2 regions of the Micromonospora sp. NPDC006431 genome follow, and region 1 is predicted to be linked to the other one. Evidence: riboswitches for the same ligand, from Rfam matches in the RefSeq annotation. Region 1 holds a riboswitch; the other holds the start of a gene.
What was found. A riboswitch is a leader RNA that binds a small molecule or an ion and turns the genes downstream of it on or off. The one in region 1 is predicted to bind cyclic di-AMP.
Positions count from the first base shown of each region.

Region 2: it holds a riboswitch for cyclic di-AMP, as region 1 does, so the genes downstream of both, ACFYM6_RS01355 (NlpC/P60 family protein) here and ACFYM6_RS05340 (coiled-coil domain-containing protein) in region 1, are expected to answer to the same signal.

Region 1 is NZ_JBIAHQ010000002.1:389,994-395,824, reverse strand. Features, by position in the region: gene ACFYM6_RS05355 (STAS domain-containing protein) at 249-611, shown strand; gene ACFYM6_RS05350 (SRPBCC family protein) at 715-1,167, shown strand; gene ACFYM6_RS05345 (hypothetical protein) at 1,190-1,822, opposite strand; gene ACFYM6_RS05340 (coiled-coil domain-containing protein) at 1,931-2,998, opposite strand; cyclic di-AMP (ydaO/yuaA leader) riboswitch at 3,003-3,135, opposite strand; gene ACFYM6_RS05335 (cation diffusion facilitator family transporter) at 3,280-4,194, opposite strand; gene ACFYM6_RS05330 (HelD family protein) at 4,286-5,831, opposite strand, start outside.
Region 2 is NZ_JBIAHQ010000001.1:274,641-280,471, reverse strand. Features, by position in the region: gene ACFYM6_RS01370 (zinc metalloprotease) at 1-420, shown strand, start outside; gene ACFYM6_RS01365 (pyridoxamine 5'-phosphate oxidase family protein) at 487-1,032, opposite strand; gene dcd (dCTP deaminase) at 1,111-1,689, shown strand; gene ACFYM6_RS01355 (NlpC/P60 family protein) at 1,735-2,769, opposite strand; cyclic di-AMP (ydaO/yuaA leader) riboswitch at 2,782-2,917, opposite strand; gene ACFYM6_RS01350 (N-acetylmuramoyl-L-alanine amidase) at 3,150-5,198, shown strand; gene ACFYM6_RS01345 (C40 family peptidase) at 5,262-5,831, opposite strand, start outside.

The DNA of each region.
Region 1 (5,831 bases):
GGGTGCGGGCCCGGCGAGCGGGGGGCGGCTACCCTGGGTCGGCGGATCGGCGACCCTCGTCGGTCGTTGAATAGTGAGAGCCTGTCGTAGCGGAATAGGAACTGGAAGGTCCGGATTGGGATGCCCAGGTGTGCCCAGTCCGCGAATTGCTCATCCCGAGGGGTGGCGACCGAGGCCGTCGGAGGAATACTCTCGGTCGCGGCCCGCGTACTGATGAGGCGCCCGTACGGGCGAGTGGAGGTGTTCGCGTGAGCCTGTCGATCGTGAAGTCTGTTCAGCCGGGTGGTGTCGTCCAGATCGCCCCGCGGGGCGAGATCGACGTCGACACCGCGTACGAGGTGCGGGAAGCGATCGCCGAGGTGCTTGCGAAGGGCCGGCCCGCCCGCATCGAGCTGAACATGCGCCTGGTCACCTTCATCGACTCGGTCGGCATCAGCGCCATGGTCGCCGGCTTCCAGACCGCCGAGGTGAGCGGTGTCAAGCTGGTGGTCACCGAGCCGAGCCGGTTCGTGCACCGGCAGCTCTGGGTCACCGGCCTGCTCGGCCTCTTCGGCGCTCCCGAGCCGTACTTCGCCGACACCCCCACGCCCGAGGTGCTCCCCGGCGCCTGAGCCCTGCCCGCCGGACCGCTCGGACCCGGGTCTTCCGACCGTTGCCAGCCGGCCCCCGGTGCGGGACGATCGTGCCCACCGGCGACGGCTAGGGGAGTACGGCTTGCTCAGCAGCGACAGTTTCAGCTACACCGTGCAGGCTCGGTGCGCACGGTCGGAGGCGGTCGCCCTGCTCAGCGACCTGACCCGCCAGGGCGAGCTGCATCCGCTGATCGTCCGGGTCCGCCAGCTCCCGCCCCGGCCCGGCGCCCTGGCCAGCTACGCGATCACCGACCGGCTGGCGCTCGGGCCGCTGCACTTCCCGGTCACCTACCAGGCGGACGTGCTGGTCGCCAACGAGGACGAGGTGGTGACCGTGGCCCGGCAGCAGCCGGCCACCACCGTCCGCAACCACACCCGGCTGCGGGACGAGCCCGGCGGCGTGGTGCGGATCGACGTCGAGATCACCCTCTCCGCCCCGGCGCCGCTGTTCGGGTACGCCTTCCGGCAGGCCCGGGCGGCCCATCTCGGCCTGGCCAGCCGGCTCGGCGCGACCCTCGAGGGGCACGCCGACTGAGCCGGTGCGGCGACCCTACCGGCTAGGCCCGCCGCCCGGCGGTTTGCGGCAACTCCGGCTCGGCTGGCGGCCATGATTCGGCCTCCGCGCCGCCAGGCGGCGCTCCGGGCCGAATGAAGGCCGGTCTGACCCCGCGCCGCGACCGGAAGCCGTCGCTGGAGCCGTCGGCCGGCCGCCGGGTCGCCGACGTGGCGCGGCGCAGCCGTCCCCACGGCTTGTAGGTGGACAGCACGGTCATCAGGATCAGCAGGCTGCTGGAGACCGCCGGCGGGATGACCAGGTCCAGCCGGTCCCGGGTGGCGAGCTCGGGCCCCAGCTCGGCGAGCCCGCGCACGGTCGGGGTGAGCAGCAGCAGGACCAGGCCGAGCATCCCGGTGGTGATCGCGAACTTCACCAGCACCCAGCGCCAGCGCAGCAGGCCCCACGGGGTGAGCAGCGCGCTCGCCAGCCCGACCAGCCAGACCGCCACGCTCAGCGGCGCGAAGAGGTATGTGACCAGCAGCCCGGCGGCCGGATAGACCACCTCCGGGTCGGCGCCGCGCAGCCCGGCGATGCCGAGGGTGACCAGCACCAGGTCGGCGCCGAGCCAGCCCAGCGAGGTGACCAGGTGCAGGGTGAGCAGTGCCTTGCGCGTGGTGGGCGAGAGTCGGCTCATGCCCTCGATGCTCGGCCGTCGCCGGCCCGGCGTCGTGGGCCGCGCGACGACATCCGGCGTACGTCGGTGGGCGTACGGTGGCCCGCCGGGCGGCGGGCCACCGCGGGCTCAGTACACCGACAGGTGCACGTGGTTGGTGTGGTCGCTGGACGGGTCGCCGTTGCCCCCGCTGTACGCCTTCCACCCGCTGCTGGGCAGCCAGATCTGCTTGTACCAGATCACGTAGAGCACGGCGAGCGGGTCGGCATTGCGGATGAAGTACGCGGCCAGGTTGTTGCCGTACGTCTTGTCGCCGCCGGTGGCCACCCCGCCGAAGCCGTTCTTCTGGGCGGCGAAGTCGCAGGCCCGGCCCTTGGGATGCTCACCCGAGCCGCTGGGCCGGTAGCAGGAGACGTACCGGGTGAACCCGGCCGCCTTGGCCTGCTGGAGCGCGTGCAGCGTGCGCGGGGTGATGCAGCCGTCGGCGGGCGTCGGGTCGTTGACGCTGCACGACTCCGCGGGCCAGGAACCGTCGGCGTTGCGCTTCGCGGGGGTGGCGTTGGCCCGGGACGTGCCCTGCACGCTGCCGCCGGCGGTGCCGGTGGTTCGGTTGTTCGCCACCTCCAGCGCGCGTTCCGCCTGTGCCTTGCGCTTGGCCATGATCGCGACCTGCTTGCGATGTTCCCGGATCTCGCCGTTGAGCGCGTTCTGGGTGCGGGTGGCCTGGTCCCGGGTGTCGATCAGGTCGCGCAGGGCCCGGTCCTCGTGTGCGGCGACCTGCTGCAGGGTGAGCGCCCGGTCCATGAAGCCCTCCGGGTTGCTGCTGCCGAGCAGCGCCGCGGCGGTGCCGAGCCGCCCGGTCCGGTAGGCCAACCCGGCGAGCTCACCGACCTTGGCGTCGCGTACACCCAGCTCGCTGTTGATCGTCTTGAGCTGGGCGGTGAGCTGCTGCTGCCGGCTCACCGACCGGTTCAACGCGGTCCGCGCCTCCAGCCAGCCCTTGCTGGCCGCGTCGAGCTGCGCGCGCAGCGCCGGTGTGCCGCCCTCGTCGTCGCCGGGTGCGGCGGCGAGCAGGCCGGTCGGGGGAGCCGCCGAGGCGGGGGAGACCGGCGTGGCCGCGACGCCGAGGGCGAGCGCCGCGACGAGCAGGGCCGCCAACCGGGCGGCCGTCCTTCGTACAGGTGCCACTGGTGGCATTCACGTGTCCTTCCGTCAACCGCCGACCGGGTTAGCTGACGGGTTCGGGACGGAAGATCCCTACCGCTGACGCGGATGCACCCCAGGTACGTGGTTCCCCGGCTCGCCGTGCTGTGGCGATTAGGCGACGGCCACCGCGGACGCTGCTGGGCGTCGCCCGGCGGAAGCCGCGACCGAGCCTACCGGCGCTGTTCCGGCCCGTCGCCGTAGGCGGCGAACGGGAATCGGGCATAAGCCGGCACTAGTGCACAATAGCCACTTGGAATTAAGGTTGTCCTCAATTACCACTCGACGGATCCGCACGCGCCGGGTGACGCCCCGGGTTCGATCTGCAACGTGGCGTGATCGATCCGGAAGTCATCGTGCAGCGCGGCCCGCGCGGCGGCGAGCACCTCGCCCACCTCGGCGTCGGGGGTGGTGGTCAGGTGCGCCGAGGCCACGTCCATGCCGGAGGTGAGCGTCCAGACGTGCAGGTCGTGCACCTCGGCGACGCCGGGCACCGCGGCCAGCCGGTCGTGCACGGCGGTCACCTGCAGGTGTTCCGGGGCGGCCTGCACCAGGATGCGGACCGCGGCCCGGCCGAGCCGCCAGGTGCGCGGCAGGATGAACAGCCCGATCGCGACGGCCACCAGCGGGTCCGCCCACCACCACTCGGTGAACGTGATGACCAGGGCGGCGCCGATCACGCCGAGCGAGCCGAGCAGGTCGCCGAGCACCTCCAGGTAGGCCCCGCGCAGGTTGATGCTCTCCTGCGCCCCGCTGCGCAGCAGCCCGAACGCGACCAGGTTGGCGAGCAGGCCGAGCACCGCCACGGCGAGCATCGGCCCGGCGAGGACCTCCGGTGGCTCGCCGAACCGGCGGACGGCCTCGACGAGCACGTACGCGGCGACCGCGCCGAGCAGCACCGCGTTGGCGAGGGCGGCCAGCACCTCCAGCCGGTAGAGCCCGAAGGTGCGCTGCGGATCGGTCTCGGCGCGCCGGGTGGCGGTGATCGCGGCCAGCGCCATGCCGATGCCGAGGACGTCGGTGAACATGTGCCCGGCGTCGGAGAGCAGGGCCAGCGAGCCGGTCGCGAAGGCGGTCGCCGCCTCGACCACCATCAGGGCGCTGAGCAGCCCGAAGGCGGCCCAGAGCCGGCCCCGGTGGCGGTGCGCGGCGTTGGCGACCGTGCCGCTGTGGTCATGACCTGCGCCCACGCCCACACCCTTCCGTTCCGCACCCCGGCCCGACCCAATCTATGCTCACATCGCTATATGTGCGAGTGAATGGGCGTCGCCGGAGCCGCCGTCAGCCCACCGGGTCGAGGGTGGTGAGGCGCTGGGTGGCCCGGGAGAGCGCCACGTAGAGCGTGCGGACGCCGGACCCCGGATCGGCCCGGATCTCGCTCGGGGCCACCAGCACCACGCCGTCGTACTCCATGCCCTTGGCCTGGAGGCTGGTCACCACCTGCAGCCGGCCGCCGCCCAGCTCGCCCAGCCAGCCGGCGACCTCGTCCCGGCGCGGCACCGGCGTGATCACGCCGACCGTCCCCTCCACCTCGGCCAGCAGGGCGCGCGCCGCCGCCACGGTGGCCGGCGCCAGCTCGGCGGGGGGCACCGCCAGCTCGACCGGCTCGACGCCGGTGGAGCGGACCGCGGTGGGCAGCGGCAGGTCCGGGTAGAGCCGGCGGATCTCCGCGGCCGCCACTGCGAAGATCTCCGCCGAGTTGCGGTAGTTGGTGGTCAGCTCGTACCGGTACCGGCGGCGCCGCCCCAGCGCCTGGTCCCGGGCCCGGGTCAGCTCCTCCGGGTCGCCGGTCCAGGCGGTCTGCGCCGGGTCACCCACCACCGTCCACGAGGCCAGCCGGCCCCGCCGGCCGATCATCCGCCACTGCATCGGGGAGACGTCCTGCGCCTCGTCGACCACCACGTGGGCGTAGTCGCGGTAGTCCTCCGGGCGCTCGCGCGCCGCGGCCCGGGCCGCCCGCTGCCGGTCGGCGAACGTGCTCAGCTCCCGGACGCCCCCGGCGAGCTGGAACGGGTCGCGCTTCGGCTTCGCCCGCTGCACCGGCTTGCCGAGCAGCGCGTCCAGCTCGTCCAGCAGGGCGATGTCGGCGATGGTCAGCCCGGCCCGGTCCAGCGTCCGGTACGCCTCGGTGAGCAGCCGGATCTCGGCGCCGGACAGGACACCGCCCGCGTACCGGCGCAGCCGCTCCGGGCGGGCCAGCCAGCCGAGCACGTGCCGGGGGTGCAACCGGGGCCACCAGGCCTTCAGGAACTCGCGGAACTCCGGCCGGTCGATGATCTCGTCCTCGAACGCGGGCTGCTCCGGCAGCCGGCCGATCCGCAGCCGGCGGGCCTGCGCGTACAGGGCGGCGAGGACGCCGTCGAACCCGGCCCGGCGCACCTCGTTGCGGCGCGCGCCACGGGGCAGCACCTTGTTCCGGATCGCGTCCAGCTGGTCCCTGGTCAGGCGGAGCAGCTCGCCCTGGTAGAGCAGGCGCAGCTCGGTGGGGGAGTCCGGCACCGCGTCCCGGACCGCGCGTTCCAGCACCCGGCGCATCCGCAGCGACCCCTTCACCGCGGCCACCTCGGGCGGATCGGTACGGGTCGCCGACATGCCGGGGAAGAGCGAGCCGAGCGAGTGCAGGGTGGCGGTCTCCTCGCCGAGCGAGGGCAGCACCGAGGCGATGTACTCGACGAACACGCTGGACGGGCCGACCACCAGGATCCCGCCGCCGGCGTACCGGGCCCGGTCGGAGTAGAGCAGGTACGCCGCACGGTGCAGCGCCACCGCCGTCTTCCCGGTGCCCGGGCCGCCGGAGACGAGCGTGACGCCCGAGCCGGGGGAGCGG
Region 2 (5,831 bases), on a different contig from region 1:
AAGAACACGCTGAACATGTACCTCGGCGAACTCAGCGACGGCCTGCTCGGCTGGGCGACCTTCCCGAAGCGCAAGCTCGACAGCATGGACGGCGTGGTCGTGCTGAGCGAGTCGCTGCCGGGTGGCACCGCCACCAACTACAACCAGGGCGACACCGGCACCCACGAGATCGGCCACTGGCTGAACCTCTACCACACCTTCCAGGGCGGCTGCTCGGGCTCGGGCGACAGCGTGGACGACACCGCGGCCGAGGCCTCGCCGGCGTACCAGTGCCCGACCGGTCGGGACACCTGCACGGCGGCGGGCCTGGACCCGATCACCAACTTCATGGACTACACCTACGACTCGTGCATGTACCAGTTCACCCCGGGCCAGGCGAGCCGGATGCTGACCGCGTGGAACGCCTACCGCGCGGCGTAACCGCCGAGCACAGCGAACCGGTGCCGGCCTCGTCCTCGGACGGGGCCGGCACCGGTGTTCATACGGTCAGGCGGCCGGGCGGCGGGTGTCGAAGCCGTGGCGGCCGCGCCGCCCCTCGGGGACGGCCGGGGCACGCCGCGCGGGAGCGGTCGCCTGCGGGTCGAACCAGACCCGCACCTGCGGCCGGCCCGTGCCGAGGTGGGCCGCCTGGTCGCGCCGGGTCAGCATCGCCACGTCGACGGTGAACTCGAACAGCTGCCAGTCGACGTGCGGCGCGGCCCGGCCGATCCCGGCCACCCGGGCCACGGTCGCCGGGTCGGTCACCGGGTGGGCCCGGCCGGCGACGTACGCCTCGTCGTCGCTCTCCTCCGGCGGGAAGGAATGCAGCGCGTAGCGGCCGTCGCGTTCGAGGTCGCGACGCTTGGGCGAGTCGATGACGAAGCAGTAGAGCCCGTCGTCGGTGATGACCGGGGAGACCGGGTGGACCCGGGGGCCGCCGTCGGCGCGGACCGTGGCGAGGTAGCCGAAGCCCGGCCCGTACTGCTGCAGGAGAAGGCGGATCTCGTCGGCGAGTCGGGGCTCGTCGGCGGCGAATTCGGACCAGGAAGCCATGCGGACATTCTATCGAACACGTGTACGAAGATGTAGTCCGACACGCAGGTCGCCCGTACCGGTCGCTATGGTGTTCCGATGCTGCTCTCCGACCGCGACCTGGTCTCCGAGATCAAGGCGGGCGCACTCGCGCTGGAGCCCTTCGAGCCTACGCTGGTGCAGCCGTCCAGCATCGACGTACGCCTGGACCGGCTCTTCCGGGTCTTCAACAACCACCTCTACACGCACATCGACCCGTCGCAGCAGCAGGACGACCTGACCTCGATGGTGGAGGTACCCGAGGGCGAGCCGTTCGTGCTGCACCCGGGCGAGTTCGTGCTCGCCTCGACGCTCGAGGTGATCTCGCTGGGCGACCAGCTCGCCGGCCGACTCGAGGGCAAGTCCAGCCTGGGCCGGCTCGGGCTGCTCACCCACTCCACCGCCGGCTTCATCGACCCGGGCTTCTCCGGGCACGTCACGCTGGAACTCTCCAACGTGGCCAATCTGCCGATCACGCTCTGGCCCGGCATGAAGATCGGCCAGCTCTGCATCTTCCGACTCTCGTCGCCGGCCGAGCACCCGTACGGCTCGGCGGTCTACGGCTCGCGCTACCAGGGGCAGCGCGGGCCGACCCCGAGCCGGTCCTGGCAGAACTGGCGTACCTGGCCGACCCGCTGAGCACGACGCAGGGGCTCCCGCGACGCGGCAGCCCCTGCGTACCCGTCAGCCCGGGCGGCCGTAGCTGTTGATCTGGCCGTCGTCGACGCGTTTCATCGTGATCGGCTTGCCGGACTGGGAGGCGTGCACCACCCAGCCGCCGCCGACGTACATCCCGACGTGGTGCAGGTCGCTGTAGTAGAAGACCAGGTCACCGGGGCGTAGCTCGCCGCGGCTCACCCGCCGGGTGACGTCGTGCTGCTCGCGGGCGTTGTGCGGCAGGGAGACCCCGGCCTTGGCCCAGGCCGCCATGGTCAGGCCGGAGCAGTCGTAGTGGTCCGGGCCGGCGGCGCCCCAGACGTAGATCTTGCCGATCTGGGCGCAGGCGAACTTGACCGCGACACCGGCCGGGCCGCCCGGGTAGCCGGCGGGGCAGGGCGCGGGGCGCAGCGGTCCGCCGCCGCCGTTGCCGTACACCTTGAGCCGGAGCTTCTGGAGCCGGGCGATCTCGGCGTCGATCTGCTTCTTCTGGGCCGCGAGCTGAGCTTCGGTACGGGCCAGCTGGGCGACCATCGCGTCCAACGGCTTCTTCTTCGCGGCCAGCTGGTCGCGCAGCTCCATGACGGCCTGCACCTGCTCGTGCTGGTGGTGCGCGTAGCGGTCGAGCAGTTCGAGGCTGTTGACCACCTCGCTCGGCGACCGGCTGCCCAGCAGGGCGTTGACGGTGGAGAGGTTGTTGCCCTTGTACGCGTCGGCGGCCAGCCCGCTGACCTGCCCGAGGGCGGCGTCGACCTGGGCCTCGAGCGGGGCGATCTGCTTCTCCAGCGCGTCGGCCTGCTTGCGCCGGACGGCGAGCTGCCCGCGGGTGGAGTTGACCTGTTCGATGATCGGTTCGAGCTTGTTCCAGTCCTGGTCGATCTGGCGCTCGATCTCGGTGACCGACGGTTCGGCGTGGGCCGCCGTGGCGCCACCGGTCAGGACGACGGCGGTGCCGACCAGGGCGGCGAGGGCGGTGGTGAAGCGGGACCAGCGTGAACGCGGCGCAGCCGTCGACCGGTCGACCGACCGGTCCGACGGTGGCCGCGGGGCATGGTGTGCCACCGGGCTCCGTACTCCTTCTTCCTGACCGCCTACCGGGTTAGCTGACGGGTTCGGGCGGGAAGGGAGCCGCCCTACCGCATTGGCTGCGGATTCACCCCAGGTACCTGGGTCCCCGGCTCGCCTGGCGGCGACTCGGCGGTGTCGGACCGTCACCACCCGGGATGGACGGTGAACCTACCGGTCGACAACTGACCAGAGTAGGGACCGTCGTTATCAATCCGCAACCCGATCCGCCGTGACACTCCGTACGCAGATTCGGAAACCACCCGACCGTGAAGGTTTTTTACGCCCATCATCACCACCTGGAAAGGTATTGACCTGGGGCCATCTGCGGAGTGAGGGTGGGGACGCAGTCACCCCCATCCCTATCTGGAGGTTCGATGCACCTCTCAGCCCTGCCATCGCGCAGACGGATACTGCTGGCCGCCGCCGTCGCGGCGGCCACCGCTCTCGCGACCAGCGGTCCCACCGCGGCGGCGCCCCTCACCGCCGCCGGCACCATCGACAGCCCGGAGCGCCAGCAGCAGTACGCCGCCGCGGCGGCGGAGTACGGCGTGCCGCAGAGCGTCCTGCTGGGCGTCTCCTACCTGGAGTCCCGCTGGGACACCCACTCCAGCCAGCCCAGCACCAGCGGCGGCTACGGGCCGATGCACCTCACCGACGCGCAGCAGGTCGCCTCGGCCCCGTCCAGCGCACACGTGGACGAGAACGAGGACCCCCGCGGCGACGAGTCCCGCCCGCTCACCGTCGACCTGACCGCCGCCGCCGCGCCGGCCGGGGACACCCTGCCCCTGGCCTCGCTGCAGACCCTGGACACCGCCGCCGACCTCACCGGCGTGTCGAAGGAGGCGCTGCGCGACGACGCGGCGGCCAACATCCGCGGCGGTGCGGCGCTGCTGGCCTCGTACCAGCAGGACCTGGGCGGGCCGGTCGGCGCCGGCAGCGACCCGGCGGCCTGGTACGGCGCGGTGGCCCGGTACTCCGGCGCGGACACCGAGGACGCGGCGGCGGCCTTCGCCGACGAGGTGTACGACCAGATCGGCCAGGGCGCCACCCGGACCACCGACGACGGCCAGCGGGTGACCCTCACCGCCACCGCCGTCACGCCGGACCAGTCCGGGCTGCACAAGCTCGGCCTGCGCCGCGCCGAGCGGCCGGACGGCCTGGAGTGCCCAGTCCGCCTCGCCTGCGAGTGGATCCCCGCGCCGTACGGGGAGTACACGATCCCCGAGACGAACATCGTGGACTACGGCAACTACGACATCGGCAACCGGCCGGCCCAGCAGAAGCTCGAATACATCATCATCCACGACACCGAGGGCTACTTCGGCCCCAGTGTGGGCCTGGTGCAGGACGTGACCTACCTGGGCTGGCACTACACTCTGCGCTCGGTGGACGGGTACGTCGCTCAGCACATCAAGGCCAAGGACGTCGGCTGGCAGGCCGGCAACTGGTACGTCAACGCCAAGTCCATCGGCATCGAGCACGAGGGCTTCGCGGGCCACGGCACCTGGTACACCGAGGCCATGTACCGCGCCTCGGCCAAGCTGGTCCGACACCTGGCGCTGCGGTTCCAGATCCCGCTGGACCGGCAGCACATCCTCGGCCACGACAACGTCCCCGGCATCACCGCCGGGAATGTCGCCGGGATGCACTGGGACCCGGGCCCGTACTGGGACTGGTCGCACTACTTCGACCTGCTGAAGGCGCCGTTCCACTCGACCGGCACGCCGAACACCGGCCTGGTCACCATCGACCCGGACTTCGCGTCGAACAAGCCGGCCTTCTACGGCTGCAACCAGCAGCCGCCGGGTGTCCCGAAGCCGCCGCCGCCGGCCGAGCCCTGCCCGCTGCGGGGCTCCTCCTCGGTCATCCTGCGCACCGGCCCGAGCCTGGACGCGCCATTGGTCAACGACCTCGGCCTGCGCAAGGACGGCACGCCGAACACCATGTACATCAAGGATCACGGCGCCCGCGCCTCGGCCGGTCAGACGTACGCCCTCGCGGGCATCCAGGGCGACTGGACCGCGATCTGGTACCTCGGCCAGAAGGCCTGGTTCTACAACCCGACCTCGGCGCCGACGGCGAAGTGGGCGAACGGCTTCGTGGTGACCCCCAAGCCGGGCAAGACCAGCATCCCGGTATACGGACGGGCCTACCCCGAACGGGCCGCCTACCCGGCCACGATCCCGTACCAGGCCATCTCGCCGCTGCAGTACACCTTCCCGGCCGGTCAGCGGTACGCGGTCGGCGGCGTCCTGCCGGGCGAGTACTACCGGGCCGTCTCCTTCGACGGTTCGGCGCCGGGTGACCGGACGGTGGTCCGCGGCGAGAACAAGTACGTCCAGGTCCAGTTCGGCCACCGGGTGATGTACGTGAACCTCGACGACGTGCAGATCACGCCGGCGTCGGTCGGTTCCCCCAGCTGACCCTCGGCGAAACGAAGGCCCCCGGTCCGTGTGGACCGGGGGCCTTCGTGCTGCTCGAGAGGGTCAGCTGACGCGGCGGAAGCCGGCGACCGGCATGTAGCTGATCTTGGTTACCTGGACCGGTTTGCCGGTCCGTGGCGCGTGCACCATCATGCCGTTGCCGAGATACAGGCCGACATGGTGCAGGTCGCTGTAAAAGAAGACCAGGTCACCGGGGCGCGCGTCGCTGCGGGACACGGCCCTGCCCTCGTTCCACTGCGCTCCCGTGAAGTGGGTGAGGGAGATGCCCGCGGCCTTGTAGGCGTATTGGGTGAGGCCGGAGCAGTCGAAGGCGTTCGGGCCGGTGGCGCCCCACACGTACGGGTCGCCGACCTGGGCGCAGGCGGTCTTGATCGCGGTCCGCGCGGCGCTGCTCACCACGCCGTCGATGGCCGGGCAGCCGGCCGGACGGATCGAGGTCACCGGCAGCATCGCGGTCAGCCGCTTGATCTCGCTGTCGATCTGCTTCTTCTTCGCCGCCAGCTCGTTGCTCTGCTTCGTCTGGGTGGCGATCAGCTCGTCCAGCTTCCGCTTCTGCCGGTTGTACTTGTCCCGGACGGCGAGCACGCTGGCGACCTGCTTCTTCTGCTCGGC